One region of the Pseudomonas sp. DTU_2021_1001937_2_SI_NGA_ILE_001 genome, then DNA from elsewhere that is predicted to be linked to it. Evidence: riboswitches for the same ligand, from Rfam matches in the RefSeq annotation. Region 1 holds a riboswitch; the other holds the start of a gene.
What was found. Region 1 has a riboswitch for cobalamin ahead of RRX38_RS01720 (TonB-dependent receptor). Riboswitches for the same ligand answer to the same signal wherever they lie in the genome.
Positions count from the first base shown of each region.

Region 2: linked by a shared signal. The riboswitch ahead of RRX38_RS04570 (CbtB domain-containing protein) and the one ahead of RRX38_RS01720 (TonB-dependent receptor) in region 1 are both predicted to bind cobalamin.

Region 1 is NZ_CP135971.1:397,231-407,316, forward strand. It holds gene RRX38_RS01685 (diguanylate cyclase domain-containing protein) at 1-374, shown strand, start outside; gene RRX38_RS01690 (ATP-dependent Clp protease proteolytic subunit) at 396-947, opposite strand; gene RRX38_RS01695 (general stress protein) at 1,174-1,350, opposite strand; gene yghU (glutathione-dependent disulfide-bond oxidoreductase) at 1,822-2,661, opposite strand; gene RRX38_RS01705 (FecCD family ABC transporter permease) at 2,796-3,833, opposite strand; gene RRX38_RS01710 (ABC transporter substrate-binding protein) at 3,830-4,792, opposite strand; gene RRX38_RS01715 (ABC transporter ATP-binding protein) at 4,789-5,559, opposite strand; gene RRX38_RS01720 (TonB-dependent receptor) at 5,581-7,722, opposite strand; cobalamin riboswitch at 7,828-8,045, opposite strand; gene RRX38_RS01725 (flagellar motor protein MotB) at 8,129-8,782, opposite strand; gene RRX38_RS01730 (hypothetical protein) at 8,789-10,086, opposite strand, start outside.
Region 2 is NZ_CP135971.1:1,172,130-1,182,215, reverse strand. It holds gene RRX38_RS04595 (acyltransferase) at 1-290, shown strand, start outside; gene nfuA (Fe-S biogenesis protein NfuA) at 360-953, shown strand; gene cobM (precorrin-4 C(11)-methyltransferase) at 1,022-1,768, opposite strand; gene RRX38_RS04580 (cobalamin biosynthesis protein) at 1,845-2,255, opposite strand; gene RRX38_RS04575 (CbtA family protein) at 2,239-2,937, opposite strand; gene RRX38_RS04570 (CbtB domain-containing protein) at 2,949-3,137, opposite strand; cobalamin riboswitch at 3,230-3,446, opposite strand; cobalamin riboswitch at 3,503-3,713, shown strand; gene cobW (cobalamin biosynthesis protein CobW) at 3,804-4,865, shown strand; gene cobN (cobaltochelatase subunit CobN) at 4,869-8,633, shown strand; gene RRX38_RS04555 (ATP-binding protein) at 8,637-9,677, shown strand; gene RRX38_RS04550 (vWA domain-containing protein) at 9,731-10,086, shown strand, end outside.

The sequences.
Region 1 (10,086 bases):
TCAAGGGCTGTGTGCATCGTTCTACTGACCTGGTGGCACGCTATGGTGGCGAGGAGTTCGTCATCCTGCTTCCGGATACGGGGGCCGAAGGCGCCCGCCAGATGGCGCAGGAGGTGGTCGAGACCGTCCAGGGGCTGGAGCGCGTGCACGAAGCCAGTGAGTATGGACGGGTGACGGTATCGGTGGGCGCGGCCAGCCTGGAAGCCGGGGTCAACTGCCCAGCCCGCTCGACACCGCCAGTGCCCCCCGAAACCATTGTGGTGGCGCTGCTCGCACAAGCCGACCGGGCGCTTTACCAGGCCAAGGATGGCGGGCGCAACACCAGTCGTTTCGTCGCCCTCACACCGCCGCTGCCCGGTGAGGCTGCAATGTGACGCCCGCTGGCACGCTGCCGTTCAGCTGTGCACGCAGTGAGTGACGTACTCGCCTTTTTGCAAAGGGCTCTGCACCTCGTGGATCACCCCGCAAAGCAGCGCTTGCTCCGGTTCGAGAATCCGTGGCGCGGCGGTCAGGTACTTTTCGGTTTCCAGCGGTTCCTGCGCGCCCTGGGTGCGCTCGGCCACGATGCGGCAGTACAGGTGCATGTCGAAGTCCAGGCTCATCGCGTATTCGGACATGCGTGAATGGTCCACGGCGCCGTTGAGGTGCCAGTGGAAGGGGTGAAACAGGAATTTGCTGTGCGGGCAGGCGGTGCGCTGTTCCCCCGCGAGGAAGATGACGTTGCCCATGGATTCCACAGTGCCCAGGTTATGGGTGTGTACCGGCATCGGCAGGCTCAGCAGAAAGTTGTAGAGGGTGAAGCCATAACTGCATTCGCCGCCCATCGTGGCGATGTTCAGTACCAGGCGTTCGGCGTTCTGCTGGGCGGCCTGGGAGGCTTTGTCGATCAGTTGCCCGCAGGTTGCGGAGTTGATGGGGGCGGTGAAATGGATAATGTGAATCGCCATGTTCGCTACCTCTTGAACGATGAGCGCGGATCGAACGAATTGCATACCCCGCAGCGTGGCGAGGAGGCTGTGCGGCGAAGGTGCTAGCGCTGCACGCCGACAGGGCGGAGCCACTCCACAGCAGGTTCTGCTTGACCACCCGCTGCCAGATCGGCCCCGCCCATGGCGCAGTGGTGTTCATGGGCGGATCATGGCCCAGGCTGCGCAGGTTTCAAACGGCAAGGGCTCAGGATTGGCGACCACCGCGGTGGCTGCCTTGTCCGCCTTTCTTGCCGGTTTCCGATGCCTTATCCCGGTCCTGGGACATATTGCCGCCCGAGGATTGACCGCCTTTCTTACCGGCTTGGGAAGCCTTCTCGCGGTCGTTGGCGAAGTTGCCGGGATTCTTGTTTCCTGTAGTCATGATAGCACTCCAATATTGGCTATGAGTTCCAACAGTTCACAAATGCCCGTTTCAATTAACGGACACTAGATCCGATAAGTGTCCGGTGTGGAATGTTTCTGGAATTGTTGTGTGGCCGGATGAATGGTAGTGGGGAAGTATCAGTGGCATGGAGAAAACTATAAAAACTCATATGAATCAGCGGGCTGCAAATGGAGTGATAAGTTTGGAATCCTTGGTAAGGTTTTTGACAGCTGGTGTCAGTATGGCGGGGCTATTTATATAAAGGTGTCATTAAAAAACGCGCGTTATTCCTTTTGGTCACGAACCGTTGAAAGTGAGCGAGAAGTTCCACCCGCTTTGGGTCGGATAAGCCGCAATACGGGTCAGTTAGGCCGTGAGAGCGAGCTTGCTCGCGAAAACGCCAGGAAATTCACTGTATCTGCTGTGAACATGAGGCCGCTCTCCGGGGGTTGAGAGCGGCCAGCCCGATCAGTCCAGGTCTTTCGCGTCGTGACGCTCCGCCACCTGGCTGGCCTCATCGCCCCAGGTGCGGTTGACCCGTTGGCCGCGTTGCACGGCCGGGCGTTGGGCGATGGCTTCGGCCCAGCGCTGCACGTGGGTGTATTCATGCACGGCCAGGAACTGTGCGGCCGAATACAGGTTGCCGCGCACCAATTGCCCGTACCACGGCCATACGGCGATGTCCGCGATGCTGTAGTGCTCGCCGGCCAGATAGGCGCTTTCGGCCAGACGGCGGTCCAGCACATCGAGCTGGCGCTTGGCTTCCATGGTGAAGCGGTTGATCGGGTACTCCAGCTTTTCCGGGGCATAGGCATAGAAATGCCCGAAGCCGCCGCCGAGGTAGGGCGCCGCGCCCATCTGCCAGAACAGCCAGTTCAGGGTCTCGGTACGGCCTGCCGGGTCAGCGGGCAGGAACTCACCGAACTTTTCCGCCAGGTACAGCAGGATCGCGCCCGACTCGAAGACGCGCTGCGCTGGCGCCACACTGCGGTCGAGCAGGGCCGGGATCTTCGAGTTGGGGTTGACCGCGACGAAGCCGCTGGAGAACTGCTCGCCCTGGTTGATGCGGATCAGCCAGGCATCGTATTCGGCGCCCTGGTGGCCGAGGGCGAGCAGCTCTTCGAGCAGGATGGTGACTTTCACGCCATTGGGCGTACCGAGGGAATACAGCTGCAGCGGGTGTTTGCCGACCGGCAATTCCTTGTCGTGGGTAGGACCGGCCACGGGGCGGTTGATGTTGGCGAACTGTCCGCCGGATGGTGCCTCGTGGGTCCAGACGGTTGGGGGCGTGTAAGTACCTTGGGTCATGCAGGTCCTCCTGGTCTCTGGCGGCGCCCGCTGGCGCCGGGTAGCGAGAGAGCGGACCTGTAGCGGCCCGATTCGCGTGGCCCGTCATCATGAACCAGTTTGTGCCAAAGGTGCAGCCTGTGCGGCCAGGGCATTCAGCGGCGGCGCAGCATACCGATGAAGAACAGCCCGCCCAAGGCGGCGGTGGCGATACCGATCGGCAGGTCCTGAGGGGCGATCAGGCTGCGCGCCGCGACATCCACCCAGACCAGGAACAGCGCGCCCAGCAGTGCACAGACCGGAATCAACCGGCGATGTTCGCTGCCGACCAGCCAGCGCGCCAGGTGCGGCAGCATCAGGCCGACGAAACCGATGGCGCCGGCCAGCGAGACCAGCACGCCAGTGAGCAGCGAGCAGCAGACGAACACCTGCCAGCGCAGCCGCCGGGTGTCGACGCCCAGGCTGGCGGCGGTGTGCTCGCCGCACAGCAGGGCATCGAGCGGGCGTGCCAGCACCAGCAAGACCAGCAGCGCGGCCAGCACGCCCAGCGCTGGCAGCGGCAGCAGGTTCCAGCTGGCCTGGCCCAGGCCGCCGAGCATCCAGAACATCACCGAGCTGGCGGCGTGCGGGTCGCCGACATATAGAAGCAGGTTGACCAGCGCCATGAGCACGAACGATACCGCGACTCCGGCCAGCAGCAGCCGCTCGCCTTGGGGGCGTGCCTCGTCCTGCCGCTGGCGCGGGCGCGCCAGGTCGAGGACCAGCAGCATGCTGCCCAGCGCCCCGGCGAAGGCCGCCAGGGGCAGGCTCAAGGTGCCGGCGAAGTGGCCCAGGTACATGATCACCAGTACCGCACCCAGCGCTGCGCCGGAACTCACCCCCAGCAGGTGCGGGTCGGCCAGCGGGTTGCGCGTCACCGCCTGCAGGGCGGCGCCGATCATCGCCAGGCCGGCGCCGACCAGCGCACCGAGTAACACCCGTGGCGCACGCAGTTGCCAGACGATAGCCTCCTGGCTGGAGGGCCAGGCCCCAGCGTTGGTCAGTCCCAGCTTGCTCAACAGGATGTCGCCGACCTGGCTGCTGGGTATCTGGGCCGAACCGAACCCCAGCGCCAGTACGCACGACAGCGCCAGCAGGGCCAGCAGGCCGATGACCAGCCCTCGGTAGGCGCTGCGACTGGCCAGGCGTCTCAACGCGAGGCCTCGGCGAAACGCTCGGGGTGCAGCACCTGGGCCAGTGTCTCCAGGGCCTCGGCGTTGTGCAGCGAGGGTGTGGCCTGCAGGTAGCTGAGCACTTCGATGTTCAGGTTGTGCACCGCCGCGACATCACGCAACGCCGGGTGGTTGACCAGAAACTCGCGCTTGGCTTCCCAGGAGGTAGGGCCGTAGTCGATGATGATGATCACCTCGGGGTTGCGCTCCACCACGCTCTCCCAACCGACGCTGGTCCAGCTGGCTTGCACGTCGTCCATGATGTTGCGCCCGCCAGCGGCCTCGATCAGCGCCTGGGGCATGCCCAGGCGCCCGGAGGTGAAGGGGCGGTCTTCGCCGCTGTCGTAGATGAACACCCGTGGGCGCTCGAGGTCGCCTTCCAGGCGCTCACGTACGGCCGCGACACGCTGGCGGGTCTGCTCGATGAGGGCCTGGGCGCGTTTCTCGACCGAGAAGATCCGCCCCAGGTTATCGAGGTCGTGGTACAGGTCGTCGAAGCTGGCGGCGGGGCGGGGCATGACGAACGAGCAGGACTCGCTCAACTCGTAGACGGGAATGCCGAACGGCGCAAGGGTCTGCGGGGTGACCGGGCCGCCGATACGCATGCCATAGTTCCAGCCGGCGAAATACAGGTCGGTGCCGGCATCGACCAGGTTTTCCAGCGAAGGGGCGCGCGGGGCGATTTCCTTGAGCCCGGCAAGCTGCTCGCGCAGCGGATCTTGCAGGGTCTTCCAACCGGTAATGCCACTGAAGCCGGCCATGCGCTCGCGTAGGCCCAAGGCCAGGAGCATGTCGGTCATGTTCACGTCCTGGCTGACCGCGTGTTGCGGTGCGTGCTGGAAGGTCACGTCGCGGTCGCAACTGCGCACGGTCAGCGGGTAGTCGCTGGCGTAGGCGCCGAAGCTGGTCGCCAGGCCGAGGAGAAACAGCAGTCGCATCATGGTCGGGTTATCCAGGTAATGCGTGGATGGGGGGCAAGAGGGTGGGTGTCGACCAGCGCTTGCAGGCCGAACACCTCGTGCAGCAGCGCCGGGGTCAGCACTTGGGCAGGCGTGCCGCTGGCCACCGCCTGGCCGTCCTTGAGCACGTAAAGGCGGTCGCAGAACGCGGCTGCCAGGTTCAGATCGTGGAAGCTGGCCAGGGTGCTCAGGCGCAGTCGGCGCAGCAACTGCAACAGCTCCAGCTGGTAGCGCGGGTCCAGGTGGTTGGTGGGCTCGTCGAGGATCAGCAGGCGCGGCTGCTGCACCAGTGCCCTGGCCAGCAGCACGCGCTGCTTCTCGCCGCCGGAAAGGCTGGCGAAGGCTCGCGCGCCGTGTGCGTGCATGCCGGTGCGCTGCAGGGCCTGTTCGACCAGCGCCCGGTCCTCAGCGTTGTCTCCCTCGAGCAGCTTCTTGTGCGGGGCGCGGCCCATGCCCACCACCTCGGCAACGCTCAGGCCGAAGTCCTGGGGAAACTCCTGTTGCATCACCGCAATGTGCTGTGCGCTCCAGCGCTGGCTGCGCAGCCACAGGTCTTCGCCGGCAAGCCGTACCTGGCCGCCGGCCGGGCGGCTGAAGCGCCAGGCGCAGCGCAACAGGCTGGTCTTGCCGCTGCCGTTGGGGCCGATCAGGCCAACGAACTCGCCGTCGGCGACCTGCAGGTCGATATCGACCAGGCGAAAGCGCTGCGCATCGCCCCAGTTCAGGCGTTCGATGGCCAGGTGGGTCATGGGTACTCCTCGTCGAGCCGATCAGAAGCTGTAGTCGGCGGTGACCAGCAGCGAGCGGGGCGCCCCCATCAGCCATTGCTGGCCGCTGTTCTGCCCGGTCACCGCATAGCGGCGGTCCAGAAGGTTATACAGTTGCATGCCCAGATGCACGTCGGGCCGTGCCTGCCAGCCCAGGCTGGCGTCGACCACGGTGTAGCCCGGCACCTGGGTGGTGTTGGCCACGTCGGCGTAGCGCGCGTCCACGTAGCGCAGGCCGACACCGGCATCCACCTGATGACCGAGGTCCTTGTTCAACCACAGGTTGGCGGTGCGCCGCGGCACGTCGATCGGGCGGTTGCCGGCCCGCGACACCGGCTCGCCGCCGGCCAGGTCGTCGAAGTCATCGAAACGCGCGCGCAGCAACGCGGCATTGGCCGACACCTGCCAGCCACGCTCCAGGTTCAGCTCCAGGCTGGCCTCAAGGCCGTCGGAAGACTGCTGGCCGACCTGCTGGCTGAGGCGCGTCAGCGGGTCGGTGCTGAGCAGTTTCTTCTTGACGATATGGAAGGCTGCCAGGGTCCACTCGCCATCGCCGTTCCAGAAGCGCTGCTTCAGGCCCAGTTCGGTCTGCCGCGCTTCGGTAAGGTCCAGCTGCTGCTGGCTGGGGCTGAGGGTGATGAGGTTGCTGATGCCATCTTCGGACGTCGAATACTGGCCATACAGCGACAGCTGGTCGGTGACCGCGAACACCAGCCCGGCGCGCCAGTTGCCGCCATTCAGGTTCCGCTCGCTGCGGCTGGCGTCGCGCAGGTCTTCGCGTTGCAGCTGGTTATGGTCGCGGCGCACGCCAGTGACCAGCGACCAACGCTCGGAGAGCTGCAGGCGGTTTTCGGCGAACAGCGCGACGCTGTGGGTCAAGGTGTCGGCCAGTGGGCGAAACGCTGACTGGCTCTGGAAATAGCCGTCGGCAGGCCGCCAGGCGTCGATGTAGTCACCGCCGACGTCGGTGTAAGGCGAGTTGTTGTCGAGGCGGAAGCGGATGCGGTTGTACTCGGCGCCGACCAGGGTCTGGCTGTCCAGACCGAACAGGCTGTGGTGCCAGGTGAAGGTCTGGCGGTCGCCTAGCTGCTCTTGGTCGTGTTTGATTTCCAGGTAATCGCTGCGCAGCAGTTGTTCGCGCGCGCCATTCCAGGTGTAGATCTCGGCGTTGCGCCAGTGACGGCGGCTGGTGATGAAATAGAGCTGGTTGCTGGCACTCAAGCTGTCGTTGATCTGCCAGTCGGTGTTCAGTCGCGTCCACTGGTCGTCGTTGCGCTGCACCGCGTTGTGCAGGTTGTAGTTCTTGTCGCGCAGGCTGTCGTGGTAGTGGCCGTCGAGCAGCGGGGTGCCGAAATAACTGGCCGGTTCGCTGTCGCCCCGCTCGTGGGCCAGGGTGAAACTCAGCGCGTCGGTGGCTTGCCAGCGCAGCGCGGCGCTCAAGGCCGTGTTGCGCGAGTTGCCGTGGTCGACCCAGCCGTTGCTCTGCTGCTGGTTGAGGGTCAGCCGATAACTGAGGTGCTGATTCAGCGAACCGCCGCTGTCCAGCGCGGCCTGCTGCTGGTCCCACGACCCGTAGCCGAGGCGCAGGCGGTTGCGGATCTCACCTTCGAAGGGCTTCTTCGGCACGATGTTGACTGTCGCCCCGGTGGCGCCTTCGCCATACAGCACCGAGGCCGGGCCGCGCAGCACGTCGATGTGCTCGACCATCCAGGTGTCTACGGGAAAGGTCTGGCTGCCCATGCCGGTGTACAGCCGCGAGCCGTCGAACAGGGTCATTACCGACTCATGGCCGCTGAAGCCGCGTGCCGAGAGCGCGGTGTTGCCATTGCCGGGGGCGGCGATGCTGGTGATGCCCGGTGTGCGGCTCACGGCATCCTGCACGCTGGGGTTGGCGCGGCTTTCCAGGCTTTGGTGATCGATGCGGGTCACGCTGGCCGGCGTCTGCAGCGCGCTGAGGGCAAGCCGCGAAGCGCTGGGTTGCGGGGCGTCGAGGCCGGAAGCTGGCACTTCGCCCACCTCACTGACGGTGGTCGGCGGCAACGACAGGCCGCTTTCGGCCAGGGCGAGGGGAGAAAAGGCCAGTAACGGCACGAGGTTCCAGCGCAGCGAACGCTGCACGATGCTGGCAGGGAGAAATCGGGACATGCTGTTCCACTTCGTAAAGGAAAGATGAGCCCGGAGGGAATAACGCATAGGCAAACACGCGCGCAGGGGCGCACGGGTACCGGCCTGCGCCCGCCCACCGCGGGAGTGCAAAACGAAGTTCCAGGCCGGTCTCCGGGCTTGCGAGGATCATGAAACCTTCACCTTCCCATGCTTGCCGTGGGGCAGTGGCACAGTGGTCTATCGAAGGTTTCGCTCGCCTACCGTTGCGGGGGCAGCGCCGGACTGATCACCTGAGTGACGCACCGGCTTCCCGTTTCACCCCATGCACGGCGGCATGGGACACCTGAAGCTGGGCGGCATATGAACACCGATGAACGGGAGCGTCAACCTTGCTCGCCCGGTTCAGGTGCGGTGGCAGGAGACGGTGGCCGAGGCGCTGCCCGTCTCAAAGGCCGGTGCTGGTAGGTGCCGCCTGGAGCTGGATTTCCACCCGGCGGTTCAGCGCGTCTTGCGGCGCCAGACCGGGGCGTGGCCTGGAATCGCCGTATCCGGCCACCACCACACGCAACGCCTGGCCTGCGTCGAGTGCCTGGATCAGCAGTTTGCGGGCCTCGCGGGCGCGGGCGGCGGAGAGGGTGTAGTTGTCGTCGTAGACCGTGCAGTAGCGGTTCAGGTCGGTGACCGGTCGGGTCACCGGCAGGCTGTCGGTATGGCCCTCCACCAGCAGTTGCGCCTGTGGGTGAGTGCGCATGAATTCCGCTACGCGCAGCGCCAGGCGGCCCAGCAGGTTGCGGGTGGCCGGGGTGATGCAGGCGCTGCCGCGGGCGAAGGCGTCGTCGGGCAACACCAGGCGGCGGCCCTGGACATCAATGTCCAGCAGGCGCGATTCGCCACTGTGCAGCAGGTCGCGCTGCATGTCTGCGAGCAGGTCACGCAGGTCCTGGTTGCGTGCGCTTTCCTGCAGCTGTCGTTGTACCTGGCTGGCGGCTTCGGCGGCCTTGTTCTGCAGAACCGAGACCACCAGCATGAGCATCACCACCGCCATGACGCCGGCCATCAAGTCGGAAACCGACACCCATTCACTGGCTTTGTCCTTCATCGAGCATCACCCCGAGTGGCGCGCGGCTGATTGCTCTTGGGGCTTGCGAGGCGCCGGCGCGCCAAGCTGCCTGAACAGCTGCACGGCCGAATCGGTCGCAGCGTTGAGTGATTCATTGACTCCGGCCAAGCCTTCCAGGGTGCTTTCCAGATGGCTTTCCTGGGAAATGCTCGACGCATTCAGGGCATCGAGGCGCTGGTTGATGTCGCGGGTGCCCTGCAGCAGGCCATCGAGCTGTCGCGCCACCGACTCGCTGCGCTGGTCGAGGCTGGCCAATGACAGGTTGCTTTCACGGATCTGGTTGATGAACTCGGTCACCTGTTCGAGCAGGTGGTCGTCACGTTCCTGGGCCAGGCTCAGCAGCCGGGCATTGAAGCGCTTGAGGTCGTCGAACTGGGCGGCGTGGTTGCCGGCTTGCTGGTGCAGAGCGAGCAGCGTCTGATTGCTCTCGCGGTGCTGTGCGGCGAGGTCTGCCAGCTGCTGCTGGGTTTCGGCGTGGCGGCTTGCGGCGTGCCGGTCGGCATCGGCCTGGCGGCTCTGGATGGCCTCCAGTCGCTGTGCAGCGCTGGCGGCGCTCTGTTCCAGCTGACCGAGCAGGCGATTACCGGTGGCCGCCTGGGCCAGGGATTTCTTGTGGAAGTCCTGCGTCTGATCCTGGCTGTCACGGGCCAGTTGCACTTGCAGGGCCATGAGGGCGCGCAGGTCTTCGGCCAGTTGCGAAGACTGCTGGTGCATGCCTTGTACCAGGCGCTCGCCGAGCACTTCCAGGCTTTCCCGGGCCTGCAGGTCGCGGCGCTCGTCGTAGGCACGTCGACCGCGCCGTTCGAGTTCCATGTCCAGCTTCATCTGGCGCACGCACCAGGCGCTGCGACGGCTCTCCGCCGACCAGCGCGAGGCTTCCCAGAGCTTTAGAGCGATGAAGGCCATGATGCCCCAGGTCGAGGTTTTGAACTTCGAGCCCAGGTCTTTCATCATGCCGGTCAGTTGCCCCAGCGAATCGCTCATGGCACCGATGAAGTCGCCGCTGCCTTGCAACACCATCGAGGCTTTGTCCAGGGCCAGGCCCAGGCCGAGGAAGGTGCCGAGCAGGCCGAAGATCAGCAGCAGGCCGGGCATGTTGCCGACGATGCGTTCCGGCAGCGAGGCCAGGGCATGGGACAGTTCGCTGATCGAACCGTGTTGCGGGTCTAGGGCGCCGGTCTGCACGGTGCCATTCCAGTTGCGTTCCCAGTTCGTTTCGCGGCCCAGCATTTCGGCGCTGATCAGCGATGCCAGCAGGCCGCCCAAGATCAGGATGAAGAAGG
Region 2 (10,086 bases), 770 kb from region 1:
TGCTGTGCTGCGTGTCTCTGGAGCCGCTGTTTCGCGGCAGCGAGCTACTCAAGAAGCTTGGCGATTGCTCGTATTCGGTGTACCTGCTGCACGTACTGGTGCTGTATGGCGGTCTGCTGCTGGCGCAGCGCTACAGCCTCAACCCGTATCTGGTGTTCGCCTTCTGCGTGCCGATCATCGCCGGGGGTGCCTGGCTGAGCTACGAATGGATCGAGAAGGGTCTGTACCAGCGCATGAAGGCCTGGCTGGACACTCGTCGCACGGCGCGTCAGGCGGTAGCACTTTCCTGACCTAAATACTAGGTTTTGTGCGACGCCTGCGATTGGCGTAAACTGCCGCCACGTCTGCGAGGAATATTCATGACCGCCATAACCATTACCGATGCTGCCCACGATTACCTGGCCGACCTGCTGGAAAAGCAGAACACCCCAGGTATCGGCATCCGTATCTTCATCACCCAGCCGGGTACCCAGTACGCCGAAACCTGCATCGCCTACTGCAAGCCCGGCGAAGAGAAGCCGGACGACAAGGCCGTGGGCCTCAAGCGCTTCACTGCCTGGATCGACGGTTTCAGCGAGGCCTTCCTGGAAGATGCCATCGTCGACTACGCCACCGACCGCATGGGTGGCCAGCTGACCATCAAGGCCCCCAACGCCAAGGTGCCGATGGTCAGCGCCGACAGTCCGATCAACGAGCGCATCAACTACTACCTGCAAACCGAGATCAACCCCGGTCTGGCCAGTCATGGCGGCCAGGTCAGCCTGATCGACGTGGTGGAAGAGGGCGAGCAGAACATTGCCGTGCTGCAGTTCGGCGGCGGTTGCCAGGGCTGCGGACAGGCCGACGTGACCCTCAAGGAAGGCATCGAGCGCACCCTACTGGAGCGCATTCCCGAGTTGCACGGTGTGCGTGACGTCACCGACCACAGCCAGAAAGAGAACGCCTACTACTGATCGCGTGGTGTTCGCCTTCGCCAGTCCCAACAGCGAGCCCGGTACCTGAGTACCGGGCTCGCGGCGTTTCAGGGGCGGAAAAGGTGGGCGTGGCTGGCGCGATACAGCGCCGAGTCGGCGAAATTGTCCGCTGCCAGCACCCGCCCGACCAGAATCAGGGCCGTGCGTCTGAAGCCCTTGGCCTGCACCTGGACCTCGATGTCCGCCAGGGTCCCGCGCACCCAGTCCTGGTCTGGCCAGCTGGCGCGATGCACCACCGCCACCGGGCAGTCCTGGCCATAATGCGGCAGCAATTCTTCGACGATGCGCCCAAGGTTCTTCACCCCCAGGTGAATGGCCAGGGTCGCGCCATGCCGCGCCAGATCACCTAACGCTTCGCCGGCCGGCATCGGCGAGCTGTCGGCGTAGCGGGTGAGTATCACCGTCTGGGCGACGTCTGGCAGGGTCAGTTCAGTCTCCAGCAGCGCCGCGCAGGCGGCCGTGGCGGTGACCCCGGGAATGATCTCGAAGGGGATGCCCAGCTCGCGCAGGTGGCGGATCTGCTCGCCGATTGCGCCATACAGGCTTGGGTCGCCGGAGTGGACCCGGGCGACATCCTGGCCTTGTGCATGAGCAGATTTCATCAGCGCGATGATCTGCTCCAGGTGCAGCCCTGCGCTATCGACCACCTGCACGGCGCTGTGGCCCTCCAGGACCGCGGACGGCACCAGCGAGCCGGCGTAGATGAGCACCGGGCACTGTTGGATCAGCCGTTGGCCCTTGACGGTGATCAGGTCCGGATCGCCGGGCCCGGCGCCGATGAAATAGACAGTCACGCTTCACTCCACGAAAAAACAGGAAAACCCTTGGCAGCGAGCAGGCTCGTGCCATGCCAGGCGTCATTGGAGGGCATCAGCCAGCACTTGCCAAGGCGAATGTCGCCTGGCGGCTCTTGCGGTAGGGGATCAGCAGCCGTGCTGTGCCAGCGTTCAGCTGAGCGGCCAGGGCCAGTGCCGCGCTTTCGGCCACCCCGTGGCAGCCGGTGTGCTTGAACGCCAATGCCGAACGATGGCTCAGCTGTGCGTCGAAGGGCTGCAACTGCGCGGCAGTGAAAAACACCAGCGGCAGGCCCAGCTCGGCAGCCAGGGCATGCAGGCCCGGTGTGTCGCGGCGTCGTTCGATGCAGGCCAGGCCGCCGACCTGCGCCAGGCTCAGGCCCTGTTCGGCCAGGCTGGCGTCGATCAGCGCGCGTAGCGCCTCGGCGCTGCACTCGGCCTGGCAACCCAGGCCGATGGCCAACTGGCTTTTATTGCTCGCCGACATGGGCGCGGCGGAACAGCCAGGCAGTCAGGGCTCCCAGTGCAACCCAGAACACTGCGTTGGTCAGCAGCGAGGCGACGATGAACTGGCTTTCCAGTGCTTCAGGGGCCAGGCTGGCATGGGCCGTGGGTTGCGGCGCGCCGATCACGTGCGGACCCAGCAGCCAGGCGGCGCCCAGCAGTTTCAGCCACAGCCCGCGACCGAATACCAGCAGTGCCAGCCCGGCGGCGGTGGCGGCCGCCGTGGAGATCCACCAGGTCTGGCGCTGTCCCAGTTCGGCGGCGGCAGTGCCGGGCAGCTCCGGGGGCAGGCCGAGCGTCGGCGCCAGGACGAACACCGCGAAACCCGCCAACCCCCACAGCAGGCCTTGCCGCGTGCTGCCCGGCATACGTAGGGAATACAGGCCGACGAGCATCAGTGCGAAGCCCACCGCCACCACCAGATTGCCTGCCGCGGTCGACAGCACGCGCTGCCAGCCGTCCTGTGGCGCCCAGGCTTCTTCGTCATGCTCGTGGCTGTGGGCGGCGCTGCCCTCGGCGTGCTCGTGGGCCTGGGCGGCAGGCGCGCTTTCGTAGGTCTCGGCCTGGAGAATCAGCGGGCTGACCCACAGGCTCTGTACCAGGGTCAGCAGCAGGGCCGCCAACAGGCCGCTGAAACCAGCGGTTTGCAGGATTCGCTTGAACATCGGCTGGATTCTCAGTGGCAGGGGAAGGCCGCGCTGTGGCGGGTATCGTGAGCGGCGTTGTGTACGGCGTCGATGTGCGAGAAGCCGGCGAAATACACCAGGCATGCGCCCAGCAGGATGGCGCTGGTGGCGGCGACCAGGCGCTGGCCGAGGGGGATGGCGGTGGTCCGGGTAGCGGGGCTGCTGCTCAGGGTGGTCATGGGGCTTGCCTCGTACAAAAGGGGCAGGCCATGCGCAGACGCACCGCCGGGCACGCCCGGCAGGCAGCGAATGCACCCGCCCACCGCAGGTCATCGAAAGGTTCGTGGCGGGCCGGTCTCCGGGCTGGCGAGGGGCGCCAGGGCGCCGTGACAAAGGCCGCCTTCCCATGCCAACGGCACAGTGGATAGGCCTTTCGCTCGCTTACCGTTGCGGGGGCAGCACCGGACTTTGCGACGCGCGGACAGCAGCGGCGCAGCACCGGTTTCCCGTTTCACCCCGCGAGGGGCACCCGTAACAAGGTGTGTAGCAGAGCATGGTCGTGCCGGGGCGTCAATCTCGACGTTGACCTGCCGCTGGGCACTGCGTAGCCTTGCGCCTTTGAGGTTGCCTGCGCGAGCGGGCTGAAAATGGGAATGCGGGCCCCGCCAGGGCACAAGCCGCAGCTGCCCCCGCAACTGTAAGCGGTCATGTTCGGTGCCACGCCACTGCCAGCGCGGGAAGGCGCACCGAATGCCCGGGCCCGACGGCCGGGCTCGCCGCAAGCCAGGAGACCTGCCTCGAAGCATTCACACTCAAACCGGGCGGGGTGATCCGGTGGCGAATCCGGTCGTGCATCGTGCGCGGTCGGCGTCCCGTCTGCCCGCCGAACCGCCAAAGGGCACTCGATGAAATCACTGGCCAAGCTTCCCGTCACCATCGTCACCGGCTTCCTCGGCTCGGGCAAGACCACCCTGCTGCGGCACATGCTCGACAACGCCGAAGGCCGGCGCATCGCGGTGATCGTCAACGAATTCGGCGAACTGGGCATCGACGGCGAAATCCTCAAGCAATGCACCATCGGCTGCACCGAAGAGGAGGCCAGCGGGCGTGTCTACGAGCTGGCCAACGGTTGCCTGTGCTGCACCGTGCAGGAAGAGTTCTTCCCGGTGATGCGCGAGCTGGTGGCGCGGCGTGGCGACCTCGATCACATCCTCATCGAAACCAGCGGCCTGGCCTTGCCAAAGCCCCTGGTACAGGCCTTCCAGTGGCCGGAAATCCGCAACGCCTGCACCGTCGATGCGGTGATCACCGTGGTCGACAGCCCCGCCGTCAAGGCCGGCACCTTCGCCGCCTACCCAGACCAGGTCGATGCGCAGCGCAAGCTGGACCCGAACCTCGACCACGAATCGCCGCTGCACGAGCTGTTCGCCGACCAACTGGCCAGCGCCGACCTGGTGATCCTCAACAAGGCCGACATGATCGACGCCGAAGGCCTGGCCGCAGTGCGTGCCGAAGTCGCCGAGGAACTGCCGCCAGCTGTCAAGGTGGTGGAAGCCAGCAGCGGCCGCCTGCCGCTGAATGTGCTGCTTGGCGTGGGCGCCGAGTCTGAAGTGCACATCGACGGGCGCAAGACGCACCACGACAGCCATCATGAAGGTGAAGACGATGACCACGACCACGACGCCTTCGACTCCATTTCCATTCAGCTGCCCGAAGCCCAGGAAAGCGTGCTGCTCGAAGCCCTGAACCGCCTGGTGGTCGAGCACGGCATCCTGCGTGTGAAGGGTTTCGCAGCGATTCCCGGCAAGCCGATGCGCCTGCTGATCCAGGGTGTAGGCACTCGCTTCGACAAGCACTTCGACCGCGCCTGGCGCAGCGATGAGCCGCGTGCCACCCAGCTGGTGCTGATCGGCCAGGACCTGGACGCCGCGCAACTCCAGGCACGCCTGCACGCCGCGCTGGCCTGACCGATGCACCTGTTGAGGACCCAGCCCGGCGGTTTCGTGCCGGACGACAGCATCGCCGACCTCGGGCAGAGCCCCGCCGAGCTGGTGATTCTCTGCAGTGGCGACTCCAGCCTGGCGCTGCTCGCCGAAGCCGCCCAGCGCCTGCCGGATGACTACCCCAGCCTGCGTCTGGCCAACCCGATGCAGGTGCAGAACCACGCCTCGGTGGACTTGTATGTCGAAGAGGTGTTGCAGCATGCGCGGCTGATCCTGCTGTCCCTGCACGGCGGCATTGGCTACTGGCGCTATGGCGTGCAGCGCCTGATGGAGCTGGCCGAGCGTGGCGTGCAGGTGATCCTGGTGCCCGGCGACGACCGCCCGGACCCGGAGCTGTCCGAGCTGAGCAGCGTACCGGCCGCCGAGCGTGACCGGCTGTGGCAGTTCCTGCGCCAGGGCGGCCTGGATAACGCGCTGAATCTGTTCAACTGCATCGCCAGCCGCTGGCTGGGCGTCGAGTACCCTTGGGACGAACCCTGCGCCTTGCCGCGTACGGCGATCTACCACCCCCGGCACGGCACCGCCACCCTGGCCGACTGGCAAGCCGACTGGAGCACTGACGCACCGGTCGCCGGCCTGCTGTTCTACCGCTCGCACCTGCAGGCGGCCAATACCGCGTTCATCGATGTGTTCTGCCAGCGCCTGCAGGCCCAGGGCCTCAATCCACTGCCCATTGCGGTGGCCAGCCTCAAGGAGCCCGGCTGTCTGCAGGTGGTGGAAGACCTCTTCGACACAGCGGGGGTGGCGCTGATACTCAACACCACCGGTTTCGCCCAGTCGACGCCGGAGGCGCCGCACCTGCGGCCGTTCCGTCGCGATGTACCGGTCATCCAGGCGATCTGCGCCCAGGACAACGAGCCGGGCTGGCAGGCCAGCGACCTGGGCCTGGGCGCCCGCGACCTGGCCATGCACATTGCCCTGCCGGAACTGGACGGGCGCATCATCAGCCGGCCGATCAGCTTCAAGGACCTGGCCTGGCGCAGCGAGCGCAGCCAGTCCGACGTGGTCTGCTACCGCGCCCAGCCCGAGCGCATGGACTTCGTCGCCCAGCTGGCGCGACGCTGGATAGAACTGGCGCGGCGCGCCAATCCGGACAAACGCGTGGCGTTGATTCTCGCCAACTACCCGACCCGCGATGGGCGCATCGGCAACGGCGTGGGGCTTGATACCCCGGGTGCCGCCCTGAACATCCTGCGTGCCCTGCAGGCTCAGGGCTACCCGGTAGAGGACCTGCCGGACAGCGGCAGCGCGCTGATCCAGCGCTTGCTGGGCGGCGTCACCAATGACCTCGACAGCGTCGACCTGCGGCCCTGCCAACAGAGCCTGGCCCTGAAGGACTACCGACAGGCCTTCGCTGCGCTGCCCGCGGCCAGCCGTGACGCGGTGTTGCAACGCTGGGGCGCGCCCGAGGCGGACCCGATGTTCCGCAGTGGGCGCATGATGGTCGCCGGCATCCGCCTGGGCCTGACCTTCGTCGGCATCCAGCCGGCGCGCGGTTACCAGGTCGACCCCAGTGCGGTGTATCACGACCCGGACCTGGTGCCGCCGCACGGCTACCTGGCGTTCTACTTCTGGCTGCGCCAGGTGTACGGCGCCCACGCGCTGGTGCATGTGGGCAAGCATGGCAATCTGGAATGGCTGCCGGGCAAGGGCGTGGGCCTGTCGGCCAGTTGCTGGCCGGACGCGATTCTCGGGCCGCTGCCGAACATCTATCCGTTCATCGTCAACGACCCGGGCGAGGGCGCCCAGGCCAAGCGGCGTACCCAGGCGGTGATCATCGACCACCTGATGCCACCGCTGACCCGTGCCGAAACCTACGGCCCGCTGCGCGACCTGGAGCTGCTGGCCGACGAATACTACGAGGCGCAACTGCTCGACCCGCGCCGTGCCCAGGAACTGCAACGGCAGATTCTCCAGCGTGTGCGCGAAACCCATCTGGACCAGGAGCTGGGCCTGGACGCCGCAACCAATGCCGAGCAGGACGCCGCTACCTGGCTGCCGCGTCTGGACACCTACCTCTGCGACCTCAAGGAGTCGCAGATTCGCGATGGCCTGCATGTGTTCGGCGAGTCACCGGCCGGGCGCCTGCGCATCGACACCTTGCTGGCGCTGCTGCGCATTCCTCGTGGCGACGGGCGTGGTGCGCATTCCAGCCTGTTGCGCGCCCTGGCCAAGGCTTTCGCGCTGGGGTTCGATCCGCTGGACTGCGCCTTGGGAGAGCCCTGTGGCGAACAGCGCCCGGCGGCGCTGCAGGCGGTCAGCGATGCGCCGTGGCGGACCCTGGGCGACAGTCGCGAGCGTCTGGAGCTGTATGCCGCACAGCTGATCGAGCGGGTGCTGGCGGGTGAGTCGCTGCACGCGCTGCCGGTTCATGACGATCTGCAGGCGATTCTCGAACATTTGCGCCAGCGGGTCGCGCCATGCCTGGACGCCTGCGGGCCGGCGGAAATGCAAGGCCTGCTCGACGCCCTGGCCGGTCGCTTCGTGCCAGCCGGTCCCAGTGGTGCGCCAAGCCGCGGCCGGCTTGACGTGTTGCCCACCGGGCGCAACTTCTTCAGCGTCGATGTGCGCAACCTGCCGACCCCCACGGCCTGGCGCATCGGTTTCCAGTCGGCCAGCCTGCTGCTGGAGCGTCACCTGCAAGACCATGGCGATCACCTGCGCCAGTTGGGCCTGTCGGTGTGGGGCACCGCGACCATGCGCACCGGCGGCGACGACATCGCCCAGGCCATGGCGCTGATGGGGGTGCGCCCCGTATGGGCCACCGGCAGCCAGCGCGTCGACGACTTCGAGATTCTGCCGTTGAGCCTGCTCGACCGTCCGCGCGTGGATGTGACCCTGCGCGTCTCGGGCTTCTTCCGCGATGCCTTCGCCAGCCTCATCAAGTTGTTCGACGCCGCCGTGCAGGCGGTCGCCGGGCTGGACGAGCCGGATGACCTCAACCCGCTGGCAGCCCGGGTGCGTGAAGAGCGCCAGGCACTGCAAGCCAGCGGCGTGAGCGAAGAACAGGCGCGGCGCCAGGCCGGGTGGAGGGTCTTCGGTGCCAAGCCGGGGGCCTATGGCGCCGGCGTACAGGGCGCGGTCGATGGGCGCCTGTGGCACAGCCGTGAGGACCTTGCCGAGGTCTACCTCAACTGGGGCGGCTACGCCTATGGCGGCAGCGATGAAGGCACGCCGGCACGCCAGGAATTCGCGCAGCGGCTGTCCAGGGTGCAGGCGGTGCTGCAGAACCAGGACAACCGCGAACATGACCTGCTCGATTCCAACGACTACTACCAGTTTCAGGGGGGCATGCTGGCAGCGGCCGATACCCTGGCAGGCCGCCAGACGGCCAGTTATCACGGCGACCACAGCCAGCCTGACCTGCCGAAGATCCGCACCCTGAAGGAAGAACTCAACCGCGTGGTGCGATCGCGGGCGGCCAACCCCAAGTGGATCGAGGGCGTGAAACGCCACGGTTACAAAGGCGCCTTCGAGATGGCGGCGACCGTGGATTTCCTGTTCGGTTTCGACGCCACCACCGAATTGATCGACGACCATCAGTACGCTTTGCTGGCCGACGCCTACCTGCTGGATGACGCCACCCGTGAATTCATTCGCCAGCACAACCCCGATGCCTTGCGTGACATGACCGAGCGCCTGCTCGAAGCCCAGCAGCGCGGGCTGTGGCAGGCACCGGGCGACTACCGCGAGGCGCTGGAAAACCTGCTGCTGGACATAGAAGAGAACTGAGACGTGCCTAATACCACCCCTAGTCTTGCCGCCGACGCACAGCCGCATTTTCCGCTGGCCGCGGTGGTGGGCGCCGAGCCGCTGAAGCTGGCGCTGTGCCTGAATGCCATCGACCCCCGAATTGGCGGGGTGCTGATCGAGGGGCCGCGGGGCATGGCCAAGTCGACCCTGGCCCGCGGCCTGGCGGACCTGCTCGCCGACGGCCCGTTCGTGACTCTGCCGCTCGGCGCCAGTGAGGAACGCCTGGTGGGCACGCTGGACCTTGATGCCGCGCTGGGCGAGGGCAGGGTGCGGTTCTCGCCAGGGGTGCTGGCCAAGGCCGATGGCGGGGTGCTGTATGTCGATGAAGTCAATCTGCTGGCCGACCATCTGGTCGACCTGTTGCTGGACGTCGCTGCCAGCGGCACCAACCTGGTCGAGCGCGACGGCATTTCCCATCGGCACCCGGCACGCTTCATCCTGATTGGCACCATGAACCCGGAGGAGGGCGAACTGCGGCCGCAGTTGCTCGACCGCTTTGGCCTGAATGTCGCGCTGGACGGGCAGCCCGAACCCGCCGAGCGTGGCCTGATCATTCGCCGCCGCCTGCAATTCGACGCCGATCCTGCGGGTTTCTGCGCGCAGTGGCGCGAGGCGCAGCAAGCCCTGCAACAGCGCTGCGAGCAGGCCCGCCAGCGTCTGGTGCGCATCGAGCTGGACGAGCACAGCCTGGAGCGAATCAACCAGCGCTGCTTCGCCGCGGGTGTCGATGGCCTGCGCGCCGATCTGGTCTGGCTGCGCGCGGCGCGCGCGCATGCAGCCTGGCGCGGCGCCGAGGCGATCAGCGAGGAAGATATCGACGCGGTGGCCGAGTTCGCCTTGCGTCATCGTCGCCGTAATACCACCCCTAATCAGAGCGCGGAAAATTCCCCACCTACCGCGCCAGACGCCGGTAATCAAGGCGCAGGGCAGGATTCAGGCCACGGCAACTGGGGTGAGCTGCCGGCGCAGCCGGTGCCAGGCGCTGCGCGTCGGCAGGTGCCGACCTGGCCAAAAAAGCCGTAGGCATCCGCTCCCATTCGGCCAGGGCAGCGGATGCCAACCCCAGGTCTGGCAAGCTGGCCGGCGGCCGCTTGGGCGCTGCGCGGGCCGGCCGCGATGGGCCGGTCGCCTGGGTGCCCACCTTGTTGCGCGGGCGACCGCGGCGGGCGATCGATCTGGTGCGCCAGCCACGCAGTCAGCGCCCCAGGGAAGTGTGGCTGGTGATTGTCGACGCCTCAGCCTCGACCCGACGCAACCAGGGGCTTAGCCTGGCCAAAGGCGTGCTTGCGCAGGCCTTCGATGATGCCTATCGGCGTCGCGCGCGACTGGCGCTGCTCACCGCCAGCGGCCAGGAACCGCGTTGGCAGTACCAGGGACTCAAGGCATCACGGGCCCTGCAAGGTTGGCTGGCGCAATTGGGGGCCGGTGGCGG